4 regions of the Escherichia ruysiae genome follow, and region 3 is predicted to be linked to each of the others. Evidence: predicted binding sites of a transcription regulator. Region 3 holds the regulator's gene; each other region holds the start of a gene.
What was found. Region 3 encodes CRP, which controls carbon source genes, mostly activating them, when cyclic AMP is high. Its sites were predicted from a motif close to ATGTGANNNNNNTCACAT; they were not measured.
Positions count from the first base shown of each region.

Region 1: adhE (bifunctional acetaldehyde-CoA/alcohol dehydrogenase) is a predicted target of CRP. The motif match lies at 3,597-3,614, and genes of this name have one in related genera.
Region 2: glpT (glycerol-3-phosphate transporter) is a predicted target of CRP. The motif match lies at 2,122-2,139, and genes of this name have one in related genera.
Region 4: garD (galactarate dehydratase) is a predicted target of CRP. The motif match lies at 1,574-1,591, and genes of this name have one in related genera.

Region 1 covers NZ_JAVIWS010000001.1:615,164-620,219, reverse strand. The annotation lists gene tdk (thymidine kinase) at 1-399, shown strand, start outside; gene adhE (bifunctional acetaldehyde-CoA/alcohol dehydrogenase) at 702-3,374, opposite strand; gene ychE (NAAT family transporter YchE) at 3,854-4,501, shown strand; gene RGV86_RS03175 (hypothetical protein) at 4,871-5,008, shown strand.
Region 2 covers NZ_JAVIWS010000001.1:1,079,888-1,084,943, forward strand. The annotation lists gene glpQ (glycerophosphodiester phosphodiesterase) at 1-648, opposite strand, end outside; gene glpT (glycerol-3-phosphate transporter) at 653-2,011, opposite strand; gene glpA (anaerobic glycerol-3-phosphate dehydrogenase subunit A) at 2,285-3,913, shown strand; gene glpB (glycerol-3-phosphate dehydrogenase subunit GlpB) at 3,903-5,056, shown strand, end outside.
Region 3 covers NZ_JAVIWS010000001.1:3,049,552-3,054,607, reverse strand. The annotation lists gene RGV86_RS14690 (hydrolase) at 1-36, shown strand, start outside; gene RGV86_RS14685 (YheU family protein) at 30-248, shown strand; gene RGV86_RS14680 (phosphoribulokinase) at 302-1,171, shown strand; gene RGV86_RS14675 (OsmC family protein) at 1,226-1,630, opposite strand; gene crp (cAMP-activated global transcriptional regulator CRP) at 1,932-2,564, shown strand; gene RGV86_RS14665 (YccS/YhfK family putative transporter) at 2,615-4,705, shown strand; gene argD (bifunctional acetylornithine/succinyldiaminopimelate transaminase) at 4,798-5,056, opposite strand, start outside.
Region 4 covers NZ_JAVIWS010000001.1:2,002,026-2,007,081, reverse strand. The annotation lists gene garD (galactarate dehydratase) at 1-1,460, opposite strand, end outside; gene garL (2-dehydro-3-deoxyglucarate aldolase) at 2,005-2,775, shown strand; gene garR (2-hydroxy-3-oxopropionate reductase) at 2,805-3,695, shown strand; gene garK (glycerate 2-kinase) at 3,792-4,937, shown strand; RNA gene rnpB (RNase P RNA component class A) at 4,970-5,056, shown strand, end outside.

The sequences.
Region 1 (5,056 bases), 2.4 Mb from region 3:
GCGGAACATGAACAACAGGCAATTCATTGTGTACTGGTTGATGAATGCCAGTTTTTAACCAGACAACAAGTATATGAATTATCGGAGGTTGTCGATCAACTCGATATACCCGTACTTTGTTATGGCTTACGTACAGATTTTCGCGGTGAATTATTTACCGGCAGTCAATACTTACTGGCATGGTCAGACAAACTGGTCGAATTAAAAACTATTTGCTTTTGTGGTCGTAAAGCAAGCATGGTGCTACGTCTTGATCAAGCGGGTAGGCCTTATAACGAAGGCGAACAGGTAGTTATTGGTGGTAATGAGCGTTACGTCTCGGTTTGCCGTAAACACTATAAAGAAGCGTTAGAAGTCGGTTCTTTGACGGCTATTCAAGAAAGACATCAACACGATTAATAAGATTTTCTTTACTGACAGGATGAATCGAGGCCTTTATCCTGTCAGTTCGTTTTACTAACTTCTTCCGAACCATAATTCTTTCTCTGCTCCTAACCATCGCTAAAACGTAACAGAACGATTTAGTGCTTCGTCATCTACGATGTTGAGTCATTTTCAGGTTATCGCGGTTAGTGCGCATTAGATAACAGTATATATGAGCATACTAATGCAGTTGGGTTATTTGGCTTTGTATAGCGTGTAGCGAAAACAAAAAAACGGCCCCAAAAGGGACCGTTTATGAGGATGTACAGAGTTACTGATTAAGCGGATTTCTTCGCTTTTTTCTCTGCTTTAGCTGGAGCTGCTTCCTTTGCTGCTGGTGCTCCTTCTACGTAATCACGACCATAGTAGGTATCCAGCAGAATCTGTTTCAGCTCGGAGATCAGCGGGTAACGCGGGTTAGCGCCGGTGCACTGGTCATCGAATGCATCTTCAGACAGTTTATCTACGTTCGCCAGGAAGTCAGCTTCCTGAACGCCAGCCTCACGGATAGATTTCGGAATACCCAGTTCTGCTTTCAGCGTTTCCAGCCATGCCAGCAGTTTCTCGATCTTCGCAGCAGTACGGTCACCCGGTGCGCTCAGACCCAGATGGTCTGCGATTTCAGCATAACGACGACGAGCCTGTGGACGATCGTACTGGCTGAATGCAGTCTGCTTGGTCGGGTTGTCATTCGCGTTGTAGCGGATAACGTTACAAATCAGCAGGGCGTTGGCCAGACCGTGCGGAATATGGAACTGGGAGCCCAGTTTGTGCGCCATTGAGTGACATACACCCAGGAAGGCGTTCGCAAACGCGATACCGGCGATAGTAGCTGCACTGTGAACACGTTCACGCGCTACCGGGTTTTTAGCCCCTTCGTGGTAAGACGCTGGCAGATATTCTTTGAGCAGTTTCAGCGCCTGCAGAGCCTGACCATCAGAGAACTCAGATGCCAGTACAGAAACATAAGCTTCCATGGCGTGAGTGACTGCGTCCAGACCACCGAAAGCACACAGGGACTTCGGCATATCCATAACCAGGTTGGCGTCAACAATCGCCATATCCGGGGTCAGTGCATAGTCTGCCAGCGGATATTTCTGACCTGTTGCATCGTCGGTTACAACCGCAAACGGAGTCACTTCAGAACCCGTACCGGAAGTGGTGGTGACGGCGATCATTTTCGCTTTCACGCCCATTTTCGGGAACTTGTAGATACGTTTACGGATATCCATAAAGCGCAGCGCCAGTTCTTCAAAGTGGGTTTCCGGATGCTCGTACATAACCCACATGATTTTCGCGGCGTCCATCGGGGAACCACCACCCAGCGCGATGATCACGTCTGGCTTGAAGGAGTTTGCCAGTTCTGCACCTTTACGAACGATGCTCAGTGTCGGGTCAGCTTCAACTTCAAAGAAGACTTCAGTTTCAACGCCGGCAGCTTTCAGTACAGAAGTAATCTGGTCGGCATAACCGTTGTTGAACAGGAAGCGGTCAGTCACGATGAGCGCACGTTTGTGGCCATCAGTAATCACTTCATCCAGCGCGATTGGCAGTGAGCCACGGCGGAAGTAGATAGATTTCGGAAGTTTGTGCCACAACATGTTTTCAGCTCGCTTAGCAACGGTTTTCTTGTTGATCAAGTGTTTCGGACCAACGTTTTCAGAGATGGAGTTACCACCCCAGGAACCACAACCCAGAGTCAGGGACGGTGCGAGTTTGAAGTTATACAGGTCACCGATACCACCCTGAGAAGCCGGGGTGTTGATCAGGATACGGGCAGTTTTCATTTTCTGACCGAAGTAGGCAACGCGTGCCGGTTGGTTATCCTGGTCGGTGTACAGGCAAGAGGTATGACCGATACCGCCCATGGCAACCAGTTTCTCTGCTTTCTCTACCGCGTCTTCGAAATCTTTTGCACGGTACATTGCCAGCGTCGGGGACAGTTTTTCATGTGCGAACGGTTCGCTTTCATCAACAACGGTCACTTCACCAATCAGAATCTTAGTGTTTTCTGGTACAGAGAAGCCCGCCAGTTCAGCAATTTTATAAGCCGGTTGACCAACGATAGCTGCGTTCAGTGCGCCGTTTTTCAGGATAACGTCCTGAACGGCTTTCAGCTCTTTACCCTGCAGCATGTAACCGCCGTGGGTAGCGAAACGTTCACGTACAGCGTCATAAACAGAGTCAACAACAACAACAGATTGTTCAGAAGCACAGATTACGCCGTTGTCGAAGGTTTTGGACATCAGTACGGATGCAACTGCACGTTTGATATCTGCGGTTTCATCGATAACAACCGGAGTGTTACCAGCACCTACACCGATTGCCGGTTTACCGGAGCTGTATGCTGCTTTAACCATGCCCGGACCACCAGTCGCGAGGATCAGGTTAATATCAGGATGGTGCATCAGCGCGTTGGACAGTTCAACAGAAGGTTGATCGATCCAGCCAATCAGATCTTTCGGTGCACCAGCAGCGATAGCAGCCTGCAGAACGATATCAGCAGCTTTGTTAGTTGCATCTTTTGCACGCGGGTGCGGAGAGAAGATAATAGCGTTACGGGTCTTCAGGCTGATCAGCGATTTGAAGATTGCAGTTGAAGTCGGGTTAGTCGTTGGAACGATACCGCAGATAATACCGATTGGTTCAGCGATAGTGATAGTACCGAAAGTGTCGTCTTCAGACAGAACACCACAGGTTTTTTCATCTTTATAGGCGTTGTAGATATATTCAGAAGCAAAGTGGTTTTTAATTACTTTATCTTCGACGATACCCATGCCGGATTCGGCAACGGCCATTTTCGCGAGTGGGATTCGAGCATCTGCGGCAGCCAGAGCGGCGGCGCGGAAGATTTTATCAACTTGCTCTTGAGTGAAACTGGCATATTCACGCTGGGCTTTTTTTACACGCTCTACGAGTGCGTTAAGTTCAGCGACATTAGTAACAGCCATAATGCTCTCCTGATAATGTTAAACTTTTTTAGTAAATCATCTGCTCGAATACGAGAGTATAGTCAGTGTGGTGATGATTTGCTTAACCTATGAAAATCAAAAGCTTACTCGCGCTCACACTCACTGTGATTTACTAAAAGAGTTTAAACATTAGAGAGACTAATCTCTAATGCGTCACTTCCAGGTGGCGTAAGCAAGATTACTCACTTCTGGGTACTGATTACGTGATCTAGATCAAAATTCCGCAAAGCTGACACCTTTCAGCTCCGCTTTTAGCTATAAAAGCTAATAGTTAATAAATTGTAGTATTTATTGTTGGCTACATTAGCATGTTTTGCACGACTAGATAACAATAATGAATGATAGTAATTTTAAGCGGTTAGGAGGTGAAAAATGCTGCCAAAAGGCGTATTGTCAGCGCGTATTTTTTTACCTTTGCTTATGGCTAACATTATCCGGCTTTTGCTTCGGAGCTAACCGTGATTCAGACACTCTTTGATTTTCCCGTTTACTTTAAATTTTTCATCGGGTTATTTGCGCTGGTTAACCCGGTTGGGATTATCCCCGTGTTCATCAGTATGACCAGCTATCAGACTGCGGCAGCGAGAAACAAAACAAATCTGACTGCCAACCTGTCGGTAGCGATTATCTTGTGGATCTCGCTTTTTCTCGGCGACACGATTCTGCAACTTTTTGGAATATCGATTGATTCGTTCCGCATCGCGGGCGGCATACTGGTGGTTACAATTGCGATGTCGATGATCAGCGGTAAGCTTGGTGAGGATAAACAGAACAAACAAGAGAAATCAGAAACCGCAATTCGAGAAAGCATCGGCGTTGTACCGCTCGCATTGCCTTTGATGGCAGGACCAGGGGCGATCAGTTCAACTATCGTTTGGGGAACGCGTTATCACAGCATTGGTTATCTGTTCGGCTTTTTTGTGGCAATTGCATTGTTTGCTTTATGTTGCTGGGGCTTATTCCGCATGGCACCCTGGCTGGTGCGAGTTCTGCGCCAGACCGGTATAAACGTGATTACTCGTATTATGGGGTTGCTGCTGATGGCATTAGGGATTGAATTTATTGTTAATGGAATCAAAGGGATTTTCCCTGGTCTGCTCAATTAATTTCTTTCATACGAAACGGAGCCATGGTGCTCCGTTTTTTCGTCATTATTTTTACTTTTGCCCAGCACAGTTATCAAAAGCAAACGAAATAGATAAATATTTTTCCTCATATTACAGCCAGTTATAAGAATATCCTTACCCCGCCATCCTCCTCATCATGTTATTTTCGCGACATCATAATCCTGGGTCTTGCTGAAGAATAATTGAAATGATATTAGTAATTCCACTGCATTTGGCAGAGGAATGTGCTAAATAATGACCTTTTGTTAAGTTATTGTATATTTCTCTATCGTGACAGCAACCAGAAAAAACAGACTTGCTTTACGAGGTTTTATCTTATTGTTTTTAAATGGTTTTATTGGAAGTCTGATGAAGTCTTTGGATATTGGCGCGGTCAGTAAAAGAGAATTGCTTAACAATTTTGCAAAATGTATTGGCGGGCAAGAAGCGCATTTGATACTTTCCGGCCAACCGTCAGGCGATTTTTTTGGTAATGAGAATAATTAACAATAAAAATTGCTGCATTAAATAGTAAATGTGTCTCGACAGGGGAGA
Region 2 (5,056 bases), 2.0 Mb from region 3:
TTTCAGCTCATCAGCATCAAAGCATTGCAAATAAACTTTGTCCCCTTTGCTGGTGTAACCATATTTTTTCAACACTTCCAGCGTTTTTGCCGCAATATCCTTCCCTTCCTGATGATGAAACCACGGCGCTTTAATTTCTGGATAGATGCCGATATTTTTCCCCGTCGAGTGATTTAATCCCTGAATAAATTCAATCTCTTCTTCGAAAGTGTGGACACGAAAGTCAGACTTACCCATCGGGAATCGCCCGGGGAAAGTCTGCACTTTTTTGCCGTTTACAATATCGAAACCTTCGGTAAATTTCAGAGACTTAATTTCATCCAGCGTGAAATCTATCGCGTAGTAGCGACCATCTTTACGCGCCCGATTCGGAAAACGATCGGCGACATCAGTAACGCGATCAAGATAGTGGTCATGCAGGACGACCAGATGGTCGTCTTTGGTCATTACCAAATCCTGCTCCAGATAGTCAGCCCCCTGTGCATATGCCATCGCTTTTGCTGGCAGCGTATGCTCCGGTAAATAACCACTGGCGCCGCGATGGGCTATTACAATTTTCTCGCTATTGTCTGCCGCCATTGCACTGCTTCCCATGATCATTCCACTCATCATGATCGCCATGCTAAGGTTTTTCAGCGTCAATTTCATGCCATTAGCCTCCGTTGCGTTTTTGCAGTAATTCCTGATGGCGACGTTTTTCGCCAATCATCACAACAATCAACAAGATAACCGCCAGAATGCTGCCGCCAATCATTACCATAAAGCCGCCATCCCAGCCGAAGAAGTCCACGGTGTAGCCAACAATCGCACTCGCCGCCACCGAACCGCCCAAGTAACCAAATAGACCGGTAAAGCCCGCTGCCGTACCTGCCGCTTTTTTCGGTGCCAGTTCCAGCGCATGCAGACCGATCAGCATGACAGGGCCATAAATCAGGAAGCCAATGACAATCATACAAATCATATCTACGGTCGGGTTGCCCGCCGGGTTCATCCAGTAAACGATAGTTGCGATGGTCACCAGAGTCATAAAGAAGACGCCGGTTGCACCACGGTTGCCACGGAAGACTTTATCCGACATCCAGCCGCACAGTAGGGTGCCCGGAATGCCCGCGTACTCATAAAGGAAATAGGCCCAGGAAGATTTATCCAGCGCGAAGTGTTTCACCTCTTTCAGGTAAGTTGGCGACCAGTCGAGGATGCCGTAGCGAAGCAAATAAACGAACACGTTGGCGATAGCGATGTACCACAGCAGTTTGTTCGGCAGTACGTACTGCATGAAAATCTGCTTCGCGGTCAGTTCCTGTTCCGCTTTTTCGTTATAGTCGTCCGGGTAATCATTTTTGTACTCTTCGATCGGCGGCAGACCACAGGATTGCGGGGTATCGCGCATCATAGCAAAAGCGAAAAGCGCCACCAGAATGGCACAGAAAGCAGGCATATAAAGCGCCGCGTGCCAGTCATTGAACCAGGCCATCCCCAGCAAGAATAACAGCGGCGGAATACCACCACCGACGTTATGCGCACAGTTCCACACCGATACAATGCCGCCACGTTCTTTCTGTGACCACCAGTGCACCATGGTACGACCACACGGCGGCCACCCCATCCCCTGGAACCAGCCGCAGAGGAACAGCAGCACGAACATCACCGCAATGCTGGAAGTCGCCCACGGCACAAAGCCCATAAACAGCATCACTGCCGCAGCAAGAATCAAACCTGCTGGCAGGAAAACGCGCGGATTCGAGCGATCCGATACCGAGCCCATGATGAATTTCGAAAATCCATAGGCGATTGAGATCCCTGAAAGCGCAAAACCTAAATCGCCACGCGAGAATCCCTGCTCCACCAGGTAAGGCATTGCAAGAGCAAAGTTCTTACGAACCAGATAGTAAGCGGCATAACCAAAGAAGATCCCCAGGAAAATTTGCCAGCGCAATCGACGATAGGTCGGGTCGATCTCCGCAGCAGGTAAGCGCGCTTTATGTGGCGCTGGTTTAAAAATACTCAACATTTATAGCCTCCGTGGCCCATGGTCTTATTTATGATTAACAGCCTGATTCAGTGGAAGAACCTGCTGTTTTTTTGAGTTGCCGCGATGTTAAGAAAACATTCATAAATTAAATGTGAATTACCGCACACATTATTAAATAAGATTGCCAAAATGTTCCGAAAGGCGCATGAAATCACGTTTCACTTTCGAATAATGAGCGAATATGCGCGAAATCAAACAATTCATGTTTTTACTATGGCTAAATGGTAAAAAACGAACTTCAGAGGGATAGCAATGAAAACTCGCGACTCGCAATCAAGTGACGTGATTATCATTGGCGGCGGCGCAACGGGAGCCGGGATTGCCCGCGACTGTGCCCTGCGCGGGCTGCGCGTGATTTTGGTTGAGCGCCACGACATCGCCACAGGCGCGACCGGGCGTAACCACGGTCTGCTGCACAGCGGCGCGCGCTATGCGGTAACCGATGCAGAATCGGCCCGCGAATGTATCAGTGAAAACAAGATATTAAAACGCATTGCGCGCCACTGCGTTGAACAAACTAACGGTCTGTTTATCACCCTGCCGGAAGATGACCTCTCCTTCCAGGCCACGTTTATCCACGCTTGCCAGGAAGCAGGGATCAGCGCAGAAGCTATAGACCCGCAGCAAGCGCGCATTATCGAACCTTCCGTTAACCCGGCACTGATTGGCGCGGTGAAAGTTCCGGATGGCACCGTTGATCCATTTCGTCTGACCGCAGCAAACATGCTGGATGCCAAAGAACACGGTGCCGTTATCCTTACCGCTCATGAAGTCACGGGGCTGATTCGTGAAGGCGCGACGGTGTGTGGTGCTCGTGTACGTAACCATCTCACCGGCGAAACTCAGGCACTTCATGCGCCTGTCGTAGTTAATGCCGCCGGGATCTGGGGGCAACACATTGCCGAATATGCCGATCTGCGCATTCGCATGTTCCCGGCGAAAGGATCGCTGCTGATCATGGATCACCGCATTAATCAGCATGTGATCAACCGCTGCCGTAAACCTTCTGATGCCGATATTCTGGTTCCCGGCGATACCATTTCGCTGATTGGCACCACCTCTTTACGTATTGATTACAATGAGATCGACGACAACAGAGTGACGGCAGAAGAAGTGGATATTCTGCTGCGTGAAGGGGAGAAACTGGCTCCGGTGATGGCGAAAACGCGTATTCTGCGAGCCTACTCTGGCGTGCGCCCGTTGGTTGCCAGCGATGACGACCCAAGTGGGCGTAACGTCAGCCGTGGCATTGTGCTGCTCGACCATGCTGAACGCGATGGCCTTGACGGATTTATCACCATCACCGGTGGCAAACTGATGACCTATCGGCTGATGGCGGAATGGGCTACCGACGCGGTATGTCGCAAACTGGGCAACACGCGCCCCTGCACTACCGCCGACCTGGCACTACCTGGCTCACAGGAACCGGCTGAAGTCACCCTGCAAAAAGTCATCTCTCTGCCAGCGCCACTTCGCGGTTCAGCGGTTTATCGTCATGGCGATCGCACGCCTGCCTGGCTGAGCGAAGGCCGTCTGCACCGCAGCCTGGTCTGTGAGTGCGAAGCCGTTACCGCAGGCGAAGTGCAATATGCAGTAGAAAATTTGAACGTTAACAGCCTGTTAGATTTGCGCCGTCGTACCCGTGTGGGAATGGGCACCTGCCAGGGCGAACTCTGCGCCTGCCGCGCCGCCGGACTGCTGCAACGCTTTAATGTCACCACATCTGCGCAATCTATCGAGCAACTTTCCACCTTCCTGAACGAACGCTGGAAAGGCGTGCAACCTGTTGCCTGGGGCGATGCGTTGCGCGAAAGCGAATTTACCCGTTGGGTTTATCAGGGACTGTGTGGTCTGGAGAAGGAGCAGAAAGATGCGATTTGATACTGTCATTATGGGCGGCGGTCTTGCCGGATTACTCTGCGGCCTGCAACTACAAAAACACGGGCTGCGTTGTGCGATTGTCACTCGTGGTCAGAGCGCGCTGCATTTTTCGTCCGGGTCGCTGGATTTACTGAGCCATCTACCGGACGGTCAACCGGTGACAGACATTCACGATGGCCTGGAATCTTTGAGCCATCAGGCTCCTGCCCATCCTTACAGTGTTCTCGGCTCACAGCGCGTGCTCGATCTCGCTTGCCGGGCGCAGGCATTGATCGCTGAAAGCGGTGCACAATTGCAGGGTAGCGTTGAACTGGCTCACCAGCGGGTTACACCGCTCGGCACTCTGCGCTCAACCTGGCTAAGTTCGCCAGAAGTCCCCGTCTGGCCGCTGCCAGCGAAGAAAATATGTGTGGTGGGTATCAGCGGGCTAATGGATTTTCAGGCGCATCTTGCGGCGGCTTCGTTACGTGAACTGGATCTTTCGGTTGAAACCGCAGAAATTGAACTGCCGGAACTGGATGTGCTACGTAATAACGCCACCGAGTTCCGCGCGGTAAATATTGCCCGTTTCCTTGATAACGAAGAAAACTGGCCGCTGTTGCTTGATGCGCTTATCCCTGTTGCCAACACCTGTGAAATGATCCTGATGCCCGCCTGCTTCGGCCTGGCTGATGACAAACTCTGGCGCTGGCTGAACGAACAATTGCCCTGTTCATTAATGTTACTGCCGACACTGCCACCTTCCGTGCTGGGCATCCGTCTGCAAAACCAGTTGCAGCGCCAGTTCGTGCGCCAGGGCGGTGTATGGATGCCGGGCGATGAAGTGAAAAAAGTGACCTGCAAAAATGGCGTAGTCAGTGAAATATGGACACGTAATCACGCCGATATTCCGCTACGTCCGCGCTTTGCGGTACTTGCCAGCGGCAGTTTCTTTAGCGGCGGGCTGGTCGCGGAACGTAACGGCATCCGCGAGCCGATTCTCGGCCTTGATGTGCTGCAAACCACCACGCGGGGTGAGTGGTATCGAAGTGATTTTTTTGCGCCGCAACCGTGGCAGCAGTTCGGTGTAACCACTGATGAGACGCTACGCCCGTCGCTGGCAGGCCAGACGGTAGAAAACTTGTTTGCCATCGGTTCAGTGCT
Region 3 (5,056 bases):
TGGTTATCAACGTATCTGGAGGCGAAATCATGTTGATTCCGTGGCAAGACCTCTCCCCCGAAACGCTGGAAAATTTAATTGAAAGCTTTGTGTTACGCGAAGGCACCGATTATGGTGAACATGAGCGTACACTTGAACAGAAAGTCGCCGACGTCAAACGCCAGCTACAGTGCGGAGAAGCGGTGCTGGTATGGTCGGAGCTGCACGAAACGGTCAATATCATGCCGCGCAGTCAGTTTCGCGAATAACCTGCAACCGTCGGCGGACGAGATAATAATGATAGCTAAGTCATGGAGTTACTATGTCTGCCAAACATCCGGTCATTGCGGTAACAGGATCCAGCGGCGCGGGAACCACCACTACCAGCCTCGCGTTTCGAAAAATCTTCGCGCAGTTAAATCTGCGCTCAGCCGAGGTAGAAGGCGACAGTTTTCACCGTTACACCCGCCCGGAAATGGACATGGCGATCCGCAAAGCGCGCGACGCCGGGCGGCATATCAGTTACTTCGGCCCCGAAGCTAACGACTTCGGCCTGCTGGAACAAACCTTCATTGAATACGGCCTGAGCGGCAAAGGGAAATCTCGCAAATATCTGCATACCTACGACGAAGCCGTACCGTGGAATCAGGTGCCAGGTACGTTTACCCCGTGGCAGGCGCTGCCAGAACCCACCGATGTGCTGTTTTATGAAGGTTTGCACGGCGGCGTGGTCACACCACAACATAACGTCGCGCAGCATGTGGATTTACTGGTTGGTGTAGTGCCTATCGTTAACCTGGAGTGGATTCAAAAACTCATCCGCGACACCAGCGAGCGCGGGCACTCGCGAGAAGCGGTGATGGACTCGGTAGTTCGCTCAATGGAAGACTATATCAACTACATCACACCGCAGTTTTCTCGCACCCACATTAACTTCCAGCGCGTCCCCACCGTTGACACCTCAAACCCCTTCGCCGCAAAAGGCATCCCATCGCTGGATGAAAGCTTTGTGGTAATCCATTTTCGAAATCTGGAAGGAATCGATTTCCCCTGGCTGTTGGCGATGCTGCAAGGCTCGTTCATTTCCCACATCAATACATTAGTGGTGCCGGGCGGCAAAATGGGTCTGGCAATGGAGTTAATTATGCTGCCGCTGGTGCAACGACTGATGGAAGGGAAGAAAATCGAGTAACTCTGCTATTAAGCCGGATAAAATACTCTCCGGCTTCACAACGGGATAGTTAAATCACGCGGCAACCACTTCATACGAGTGAGTAATATTTACCGCTTTTTCCAGCATCAACGCGACTGAGCAATACTTCTCGGCTGAGAGATCAACCGCACGCGCAACCGCTGCATCCTTCAGGTCGCGACCGGTGACGATAAAATGCAGATTAATGTGCGTAAACAGGCGTGGTGCCTCTTCGCGGCGTTCAGAGGTCAATTTTACTTCACAATCGACCACATCCTGACGCCCTTTTTGCAGGATAGAAACCACATCAATGGCGCTGCAACCACCCGCCGCCATCAACACCATTTCCATCGGACTTGGCGCTTTATCGCCTGAGTTGCCGTCCATTAAAATCTGGTGACCAGAGGCGGATTCGCCCAGAAAGGTTAACCCTTCGACCCACTTCACACGCGCTTGCATAATCGAAACTCCATTGCGTCAATTTTCCTGACAGAGTACGCGTACTGACCAAATCGCGCAACGGAAGGCGACCTGGGTCATGCTGAAGCGAGACACCAGGAGACACAACGCGAAAGCTATGCTAAAACAGTCAGGATGCTACAGTAATACATTGATGTACTGCATGTATGTAAAGGACGTCACATTACCGTGCAGTTCAGTTGATAGCCCCTTCCCAGGTAGCGGGAAGCACATTTCGGCAATCCAGAGACAGCGGCGTTTTCTGGCTCTGGAGAAAGCTTATAACAGAGGATAACCGCGCATGGTGCTTGGCAAACCGCAAACAGACCCGACTCTCGAATGGTTCTTGTCTCATTGCCACATTCATAAGTACCCATCCAAGAGCACGCTTATTCACCAGGGTGAAAAAGCGGAAACGCTGTACTACATCGTTAAAGGCTCTGTGGCAGTGCTGATCAAAGACGAGGAGGGTAAAGAAATGATCCTCTCTTATCTGAATCAGGGTGATTTCATTGGCGAACTGGGCCTGTTTGAAGAAGGCCAGGAACGTAGCGCATGGGTACGTGCGAAAACCGCCTGTGAAGTGGCTGAAATTTCCTACAAAAAATTCCGCCAATTAATTCAGGTAAACCCGGATATTCTGATGCGTCTCTCCGCACAGATGGCACGTCGCCTGCAAGTCACTTCAGAGAAAGTGGGCAACCTGGCATTCCTCGATGTAACAGGCCGCATTGCACAGACTCTGCTGAACCTGGCAAAACAACCGGATGCCATGACTCACCCGGACGGTATGCAAATCAAAATTACCCGTCAGGAAATCGGTCAGATTGTCGGCTGTTCTCGTGAAACCGTGGGGCGCATTCTGAAGATGCTGGAAGATCAGAACCTGATCTCCGCACACGGTAAAACCATCGTCGTTTACGGCACTCGTTAATCCCGTCGGAGTGGCGCGTTACTGAGTAGCGCGCCATTTTGTTTAACCCGATGTGGCGCAGACTGATTTACCATCCTGATATCAACTATGCACTACGACAAACGCTGGTGCTATGTTTGCCCGTGGCCGTTGGTCTATTGCTTGGCGAATTAAGGCTTGGGCTGCTCTTTTCCCTCGTCCCCGCCTGTTGCAATATTGCGGGGCTTGATACGCCCCATAAACGCTTTTTCAAACGTTTAATTATTGGTGCGTCGCTGTTTGCCACGTGCAGCTTGCTAACACAACTGCTGCTGGAAAAAGATATCCCCCTGCCATTTCTGCTGACAGGGTTAACGTTGATACTTGGCGTTACTGCCGAGTTAGGGCCATTACACGCAAAATTACTTCCCGCATCGCTGCTGGCAGCTATTTTTACCTTAAGTCTGGCGGGATACATGCCCGTCTGGGAACCGTTGCTCATCTATGCGTTGGGTACACTCTGGTATGGGCTGTTTAACTGGTTTTGGTTCTGGCTCTGGCGCGAACAACCGCTACGCGAGTCACTTAGCCTGCTGTACCGTGAACTGGCAGATTATTGCGAAGCCAAATACAGCCTGCTTACCCAGCACACCGATCCTGAGAAAGCGTTGCCACCGCTGCTGGAACGCCAGCAAAAAGCGGTCGATTTAATTACCCAGTGCTATCAGCAAATGCATATGCTTTCCGCGCAAAATAATACCGATTACAAGCGGATGCTGCGCATTTTCCAGGAGGCGCTGGATTTACAGGAACACATCTCGGTCAGTTTGCATCAGCCAGAAGAGGTGCAAAAGCTGGTCGAGCGTAGCCATGCGGAGGAGGTTATCCGCTGGAATGCGCAAACCGTCGCCACTCGCCTGCGCGTGCTGGCTGATGACATTCTTTACCATCGCCTGCCGACGCGTTTTACGATGGATAAGCAAATTGGCGCACTGGAAAAAATCGCCCGCCAGCATCCGGATAACCCTGTAGGGCAATTCTGCTACTGGCATTTCAGCCGCATCGCCCGCGTGCTGCGAACGCAAAAACCACTCTATACCCGTGACTTACTGGCCGATAAACAGCGCCGAATGCCGTTACTCCCGGCGCTGAAAAGCTATCTTTCCCTGAAATCGCCAGCACTGCGTAATGCAGGACGACTGAGTGTGATGTTAAGCGTTGCCAGCCTGATGGGCACCGCGCTGCATCTGCCGAAATCCTATTGGATACTAATGACGGTATTGCTGGTGACGCAAAATGGTTATGGCGCGACTCGTCTGCGAATTGTGAATCGTTCTGTCGGAACCGTGGTTGGATTAATTATTGCTGGTGTTGCACTGCACTTTAAAATCCCTGAAGGTTACACCCTGACGCTGATGCTTTTCACCACGCTCGCCAGTTACCTGATATTGCGCAAAAACTACGGCTGGGCGACGGTCGGTTTTACCATTACCGCTGTATATACCCTGCAACTGTTATGGCTGAATGGCGAGCAGTACATCATCCCCCGTCTAATCGATACTATCATCGGTTGTCTGATTGCCTTCGGCGGCACAGTTTGGCTGTGGCCGCAGTGGCAGAGCGGCTTATTGCGCAAGAACGCCCATGATGCCTTAGAAACTTACCAGGAGGCCATTCGTCTGATCCTCAGTAAAGATCCGCAACCTACGCCACTAGCCTGGCAACGAATGCGGGTTAATCAGGCGCATAACACCTTGTATAACTCATTGAACCAGGCGATGCAGGAACCGGCGTTTAACAGCCATTATCTGGCAGATATGAAACTGTGGGTTACGCATAGTCAGTTTATTGTTGAGCATATTAATGCCATGACCACGCTGGCGCGGGAGCACCGGACATTGCCGCCGGAACTGGCGCAGGAGTATTTGCAGTCTTGTGAAATCGCTATTCAACGCTGTCAGCAGCGGCTGGAATATGATGAACCGGGGAGTTCTGGTGACGCCAATATCATAGACTCGCCAGAGATGCTGCCACACGAAGGCGCGTCTGGCACGCTGGAGCAGCATTTACAACGCGTTATTGGCCATCTGAATACAATGCACACCATTTCAGCGATGGCCTGGCGGCAGCGACCGCATCACGGGATTTGGTTGAGTCGGAAGTTACGGGATTCGAAGGCGTAATATCATTATTGCCAGAAGCAAACCGTAGGTCGGATTAGGCGTTCACGCCGCATCCGACATGCTTTGCCTGATGCGACGATGACACGTCTTATTTACGCCCCAATCACCTTCGCCACCGCGTGGGCGAAACGTTGCATCCCTTCATCGATATCCGCATCTTCCACCACCAGCGATGGTGCAAAACGCATCACATCCGGTCCGGCATTCAGCACCATTACGCCTGCCTCTGCGCCCGCATACAGGAAATCACGCGCCCGACCTTTGTACTGTGGCTTAAGCTCCGCGCCAATCAACAGCCCCATACCGCGAATATCGCTAAACACATCGTACTGCTGATCGATCTTCTGCAAA
Region 4 (5,056 bases), 1.0 Mb from region 3:
CAGCCCACCTCTTCAATGGTCTCTTCGCCGGTGGCGATAGTGCCCGCATTAATATCCATCAAATCAAACCAGCGGTTCGCCAGTTCGGTGCGGGTCGCCATTTTAATGACCGGCACCGCCATCAGACCGTACGGTGTGCCGCGACCGGTCGTAAATACTTGCACGGTAATCCCTGAAGCCACCTGTTGGGTGCCGCAGACGAAATCGCTGGCTGGCGTCGCGGCGTAAATTAATCCGCGTTTGGTCGGACGCTGACCGGGTGACAGCACTTCTACAATCGCGCTTTTACCCGATTTAGCAATGGAGCCGAGCGCCTTTTCCACCACGTTTGCCAGACCGCCTTTTTTGTTACCCGGCGAAGGGTTGGCGCTGCGGTCGGTTTTCCCCATATTGAGATAGTTGTCGTACCACTCCATCTCTTCCAGCAGGCGCTTGCCAACCTCTTCGTTAACAGCGCGCGGCGTCAGCAGATGAATGGCGTCACGCACTTCCGTGACTTCTGAGAACATCACCGTTGCGCCGCAGCGCACCAGTAAATCAGATGCATAACCCACTGCCGGGTTTGCCGTTACACCAGAAAACGCATCGCTGCCGCCGCACTGCATACCGACAACCAGTTCTGAAGCTGGACAGGTTTCTCGCTGCCGTTGATTTAATTTGTGCAGATGGCGCTCGGCAACTTGCAAAATATCCTCGACCATTGACTGAAAACCGACATGTTTTTCATCCTGCAAGCTGACAATACTGGCACTTTCCACTGGAATAGCCGGTACATCATCCGTGCCGATCAGCAGGCGCTCAGGTTGCAATTTCTCGCAACCCAGACCAATCACCATCACCTCACCGCCAAAGTTTGGGTTAAGCGAAATGTTGTGAATAGTACGAATAGGCACCACCGCCGCCGGAGCGTTAATCGCCACGCCACAACCGTACAGATGATTCAGCCCCACCACGCCATCGACGTTCGGGTATTTCGGCAGCAGATCGCGTTCAATGATTTTCACCACGTAATCCACCACGCCCGCCACACAGTGGACGCTGGTGGTGATGCCGAGCAGGTTTTTGGTTCCCACGCTGCCATCGGCATTGCGATAGCCTTCAAAGGTATAACCTTCAAGCGCCGGTAAGGGTTCCGGCACTTTAGTTGCCAGTGGCAGCGTGTGTAATGGCGGCGCTTCCGGCAGTACTACCATTGATTCGTCGATCCAACTTCCGCGTGGGATCGCGCGCACGGCGTAACCAATCACTTCGCCATAACGAATAATTTCACCATTAGCCGGAATGTCCAGCAATGCGACTTTATGCCCCTGGGGAATATGTTCAATTAATTCCAGCCCATCCGGAAAACGCGTTCCTGCTTTCAGGCCATTATCATTAACAATAATTGCCACATTATCTGTGTTGTGAACTTTTATATAAAACGCAGTCGGCGTTTCTTGTCTGATTTCGATGTTGGCCATTATCCCGTTTTCTCCGGTCGCTGGTAATAATAAATTTATGTTGATTGATTCTGATGACAGAAATAATTTTATCTGCGAGATGGAATAAGAGTGTCAGGAGATGAAAAGTCAGTATGTGATCAACATCACTAATTATCGTGATAGCAGGGCAACCGGGGCAGGCAAAGCGTAAATATGTGCATTGGCACGCAGCGTGATAGGCATATGCTCAAAATAATATTTATATCAGACAAACATAATGAGCATTTGCACAATGCCTATTGTTTCTGTGCTGATTATACTCATTGTCGAAAACGGATTTATTATTGTGCAGTGGCCAATATTCGTTAATAGAATATTTAATAAATAGCACTGACCTTTTTGCTATCGACTGAATATAAACATGATTAGTGGGATTGATGAATAAGGAACGCATGTGCCTTTTTAATCTTACTGCCTATTTTTATTGTCATCGAAGAGATTGCCCTCTTTCAATACTGCACCAGGAAGCCTGATTGGCGACATTAAACGTATGGAATTGCAGAAATAAGCAAAGGTATAAGCGATGAATAACGATATTTTCCCAAATAAGTTCAAAGCCGCGTTGGCAGCGAAACAGGTACAGATTGGCTGCTGGTCAGCACTTTCTAACCCAATTAGCACGGAAGTTCTTGGTTTAGCTGGCTTTGACTGGCTGGTGCTGGATGGCGAACATGCGCCAAACGATATCTCCACGTTCATTCCTCAGTTGATGGCTCTGAAGGGGAGCGTCAGCGCGCCAGTGGTGCGTGTACCGACCAACGAACCGGTGATCATCAAGCGTCTGCTGGATATCGGTTTTTATAACTTCCTGATCCCCTTTGTGGAAACGAAAGAAGAAGCGGTGCAGGCGGTGGCATCTACCCGTTATCCACCAGAAGGTATTCGCGGCGTCTCCGTTTCTCACCGCGCCAATATGTTTGGCACCGTGGCGGATTACTTCGCTCAGTCGAATAAGAACATCACCATTCTGGTGCAAATTGAAAGCCAGCAAGGCGTTGATAACGTTGATGCTATCACCGCAACCGAAGGCGTGGACGGTATCTTCGTTGGCCCCAGCGATCTGGCAGCGGCATTAGGTCATCTCGGCAATGCGTCGCATCCGGATGTGCAAAAAGCGATTCAACATATTTTTAATCGCGCCAGAGCCAACGGCAAACCCTGCGGCATACTCGCCCCTGTCGAAGCCGATGCGCGTCGTTATCTGGAATGGGGCGCTACGTTTGTGGCCGTCGGCAGCGATCTCGGCGTATTCCGTTCCGCCACGCAGAAACTGGCAGATACCTTTAAAAAATAACCACCACCGCAACAAGAGAGATGATTGATATGACTATGAAAGTTGGTTTTATTGGCCTGGGTATTATGGGTAAACCAATGAGTAAAAACCTCCTGAAAGCAGGTTACTCGCTGGTGGTTGCTGACCGTAACCCTGAAGCCATTGCTGAAGTGATTGCCGCAGGCGCAGAAACAGCGTCTACGGCTAAAACTATCGCTGAACAGTGCGACGTCATCATAACCATGCTGCCAAACTCCCCTCATGTGAAAGAGGTGGCGCTGGGTGAAAATGGCATCATTGAAGGCGCGAAGCCAGGTACGGTATTGATCGATATGAGTTCAATCGCTCCGCTGGCAAGCCGTGAAATCAGCGAAGCACTGAAAGCGAAAGGTATTGATATGCTGGACGCCCCGGTGAGCGGCGGTGAACCGAAAGCCATCGACGGTACGCTGTCAGTGATGGTGGGCGGCGACAAGGCTATTTTCGACAAATACTATGATTTGATGAAAGCGATGGCGGGTTCCGTGGTGCATACCGGGGAAATCGGTGCAGGTAACGTCACCAAACTGGCAAACCAGGTCATTGTGGCGCTGAATATTGCCGCGATGTCAGAAGCGTTAACGCTGGCAACCAAGGCGGGCGTTAACCCGGATCTGGTTTATCAGGCAATTCGCGGTGGACTGGCGGGCAGTACCGTTCTTGACGCCAAAGCGCCTATGGTCATGGACAGAAACTTCAAGCCAGGCTTCCGTATTGATCTGCATATTAAGGATCTGGCAAATGCGCTGGATACCTCCCACGGCGTTGGTGCGCAATTGCCGCTAACTGCTGCGGTTATGGAGATGATGCAGGCACTACGTGCCGATGGTTTGGGAACGGCGGATCATAGCGCCCTGGCGTGCTACTACGAAAAACTGGCGAAAGTCGAAGTTACTCGTTAATGACGTCGCGCCCGGATGGCGTATTGCAATCCGGGCCTGGAATCCAGGCCGAATAAGAGAAACGCCCTCCGGCGTCATGTGGTAACAGGCACAGGTATGAAAATCGTAATCGCCCCAGACTCTTATAAAGAAAGTTTATCTGCCAGCGAGGTTGCGCAGGCGATAGAAAAAGGATTTCGGGAAATTTTTCCTGATGCACAGTACGTTTCTGTTCCGGTTGCTGATGGCGGCGAAGGAACGGTGGAAGCGATGATTGCAGCTACCCAGGGTTCCGAACGTCACGCCTGGGTTACAGGGCCACTGGGCGAGAAGGTGAATGCCAGTTGGGGGATCTCTGGCGATGGTAAAACCGCGTTTATTGAAATGGCGGCGGCCAGTGGGCTGGCGTTAGTACCGTCGGAAAAGCGTGATCCGTTGGTGACGACTTCTCGCGGCACGGGAGAGTTAATTTTGCAGGCGCTGGAGAGTGGCGCGACCAGTATTATTATTGGCATCGGCGGCAGTGCCACCAACGACGGCGGTGCGGGGATGATGCAGGCGCTGGGGGCGAAGTTAAGCGATGTCAACGGTAATGAAATCGGTTTTGGCGGCGGCAGTCTTAATACCCTGAATGATATTGATATCTCCGGCCTCGATCCGCGTTTAAAAGATTGCGCTATTCGCGTCGCCTGCGATGTCACTAATCCACTGGTGGGCGATAACGGTGCTTCGCGTATTTTTGGCCCGCAAAAAGGGGCTAATGAAGCCACGATTATCGAGCTGGACAAGAATCTCTCTCACTATGCTGATGTCATCAAAAAATTGCTGCATGTTGATGTGAAAAACGTTCCTGGTGCAGGGGCGGCAGGCGGCATGGGGGCGGCGCTAATGGCGTTTCTTGGCGCAGAGCTAAAGAGCGGCATTGAGATTGTGACGACGGCGCTCAATCTGGAAGAACATATTCATGATTGCTCGTTGGTGATCACCGGAGAAGGCCGCATTGATAGCCAGAGCGTTCACGGTAAAGTGCCGATTGGCGTAGCGAACGTCGCGAAGAAATACAATAAACCGGTAATTGGTATTGCGGGTAGTCTGACGAAGGATGTCGGCGTTGTGCATCAGCATGGCATCGATGCTGTATTCAGCGTGTTGAACAGTATTGTTACGCTGGATGAAGCTTTCAGAGGGGCTTATGACAATATTTACCGTGCTTCACGCAATATCGCCGCGACGCTGGCGATTGGAATGCGTAACGCGGGGTGACAAGGGCGCGCAAACCCTCTATACTTCGCGCCGAAGCTGACCAGACAGTCGCCGCTTCGTCGTCGTCCTCTTCGGGGGAGACGGGCGGAGGGGAGGAAAGTCCGGGCTCCATAGGGCAG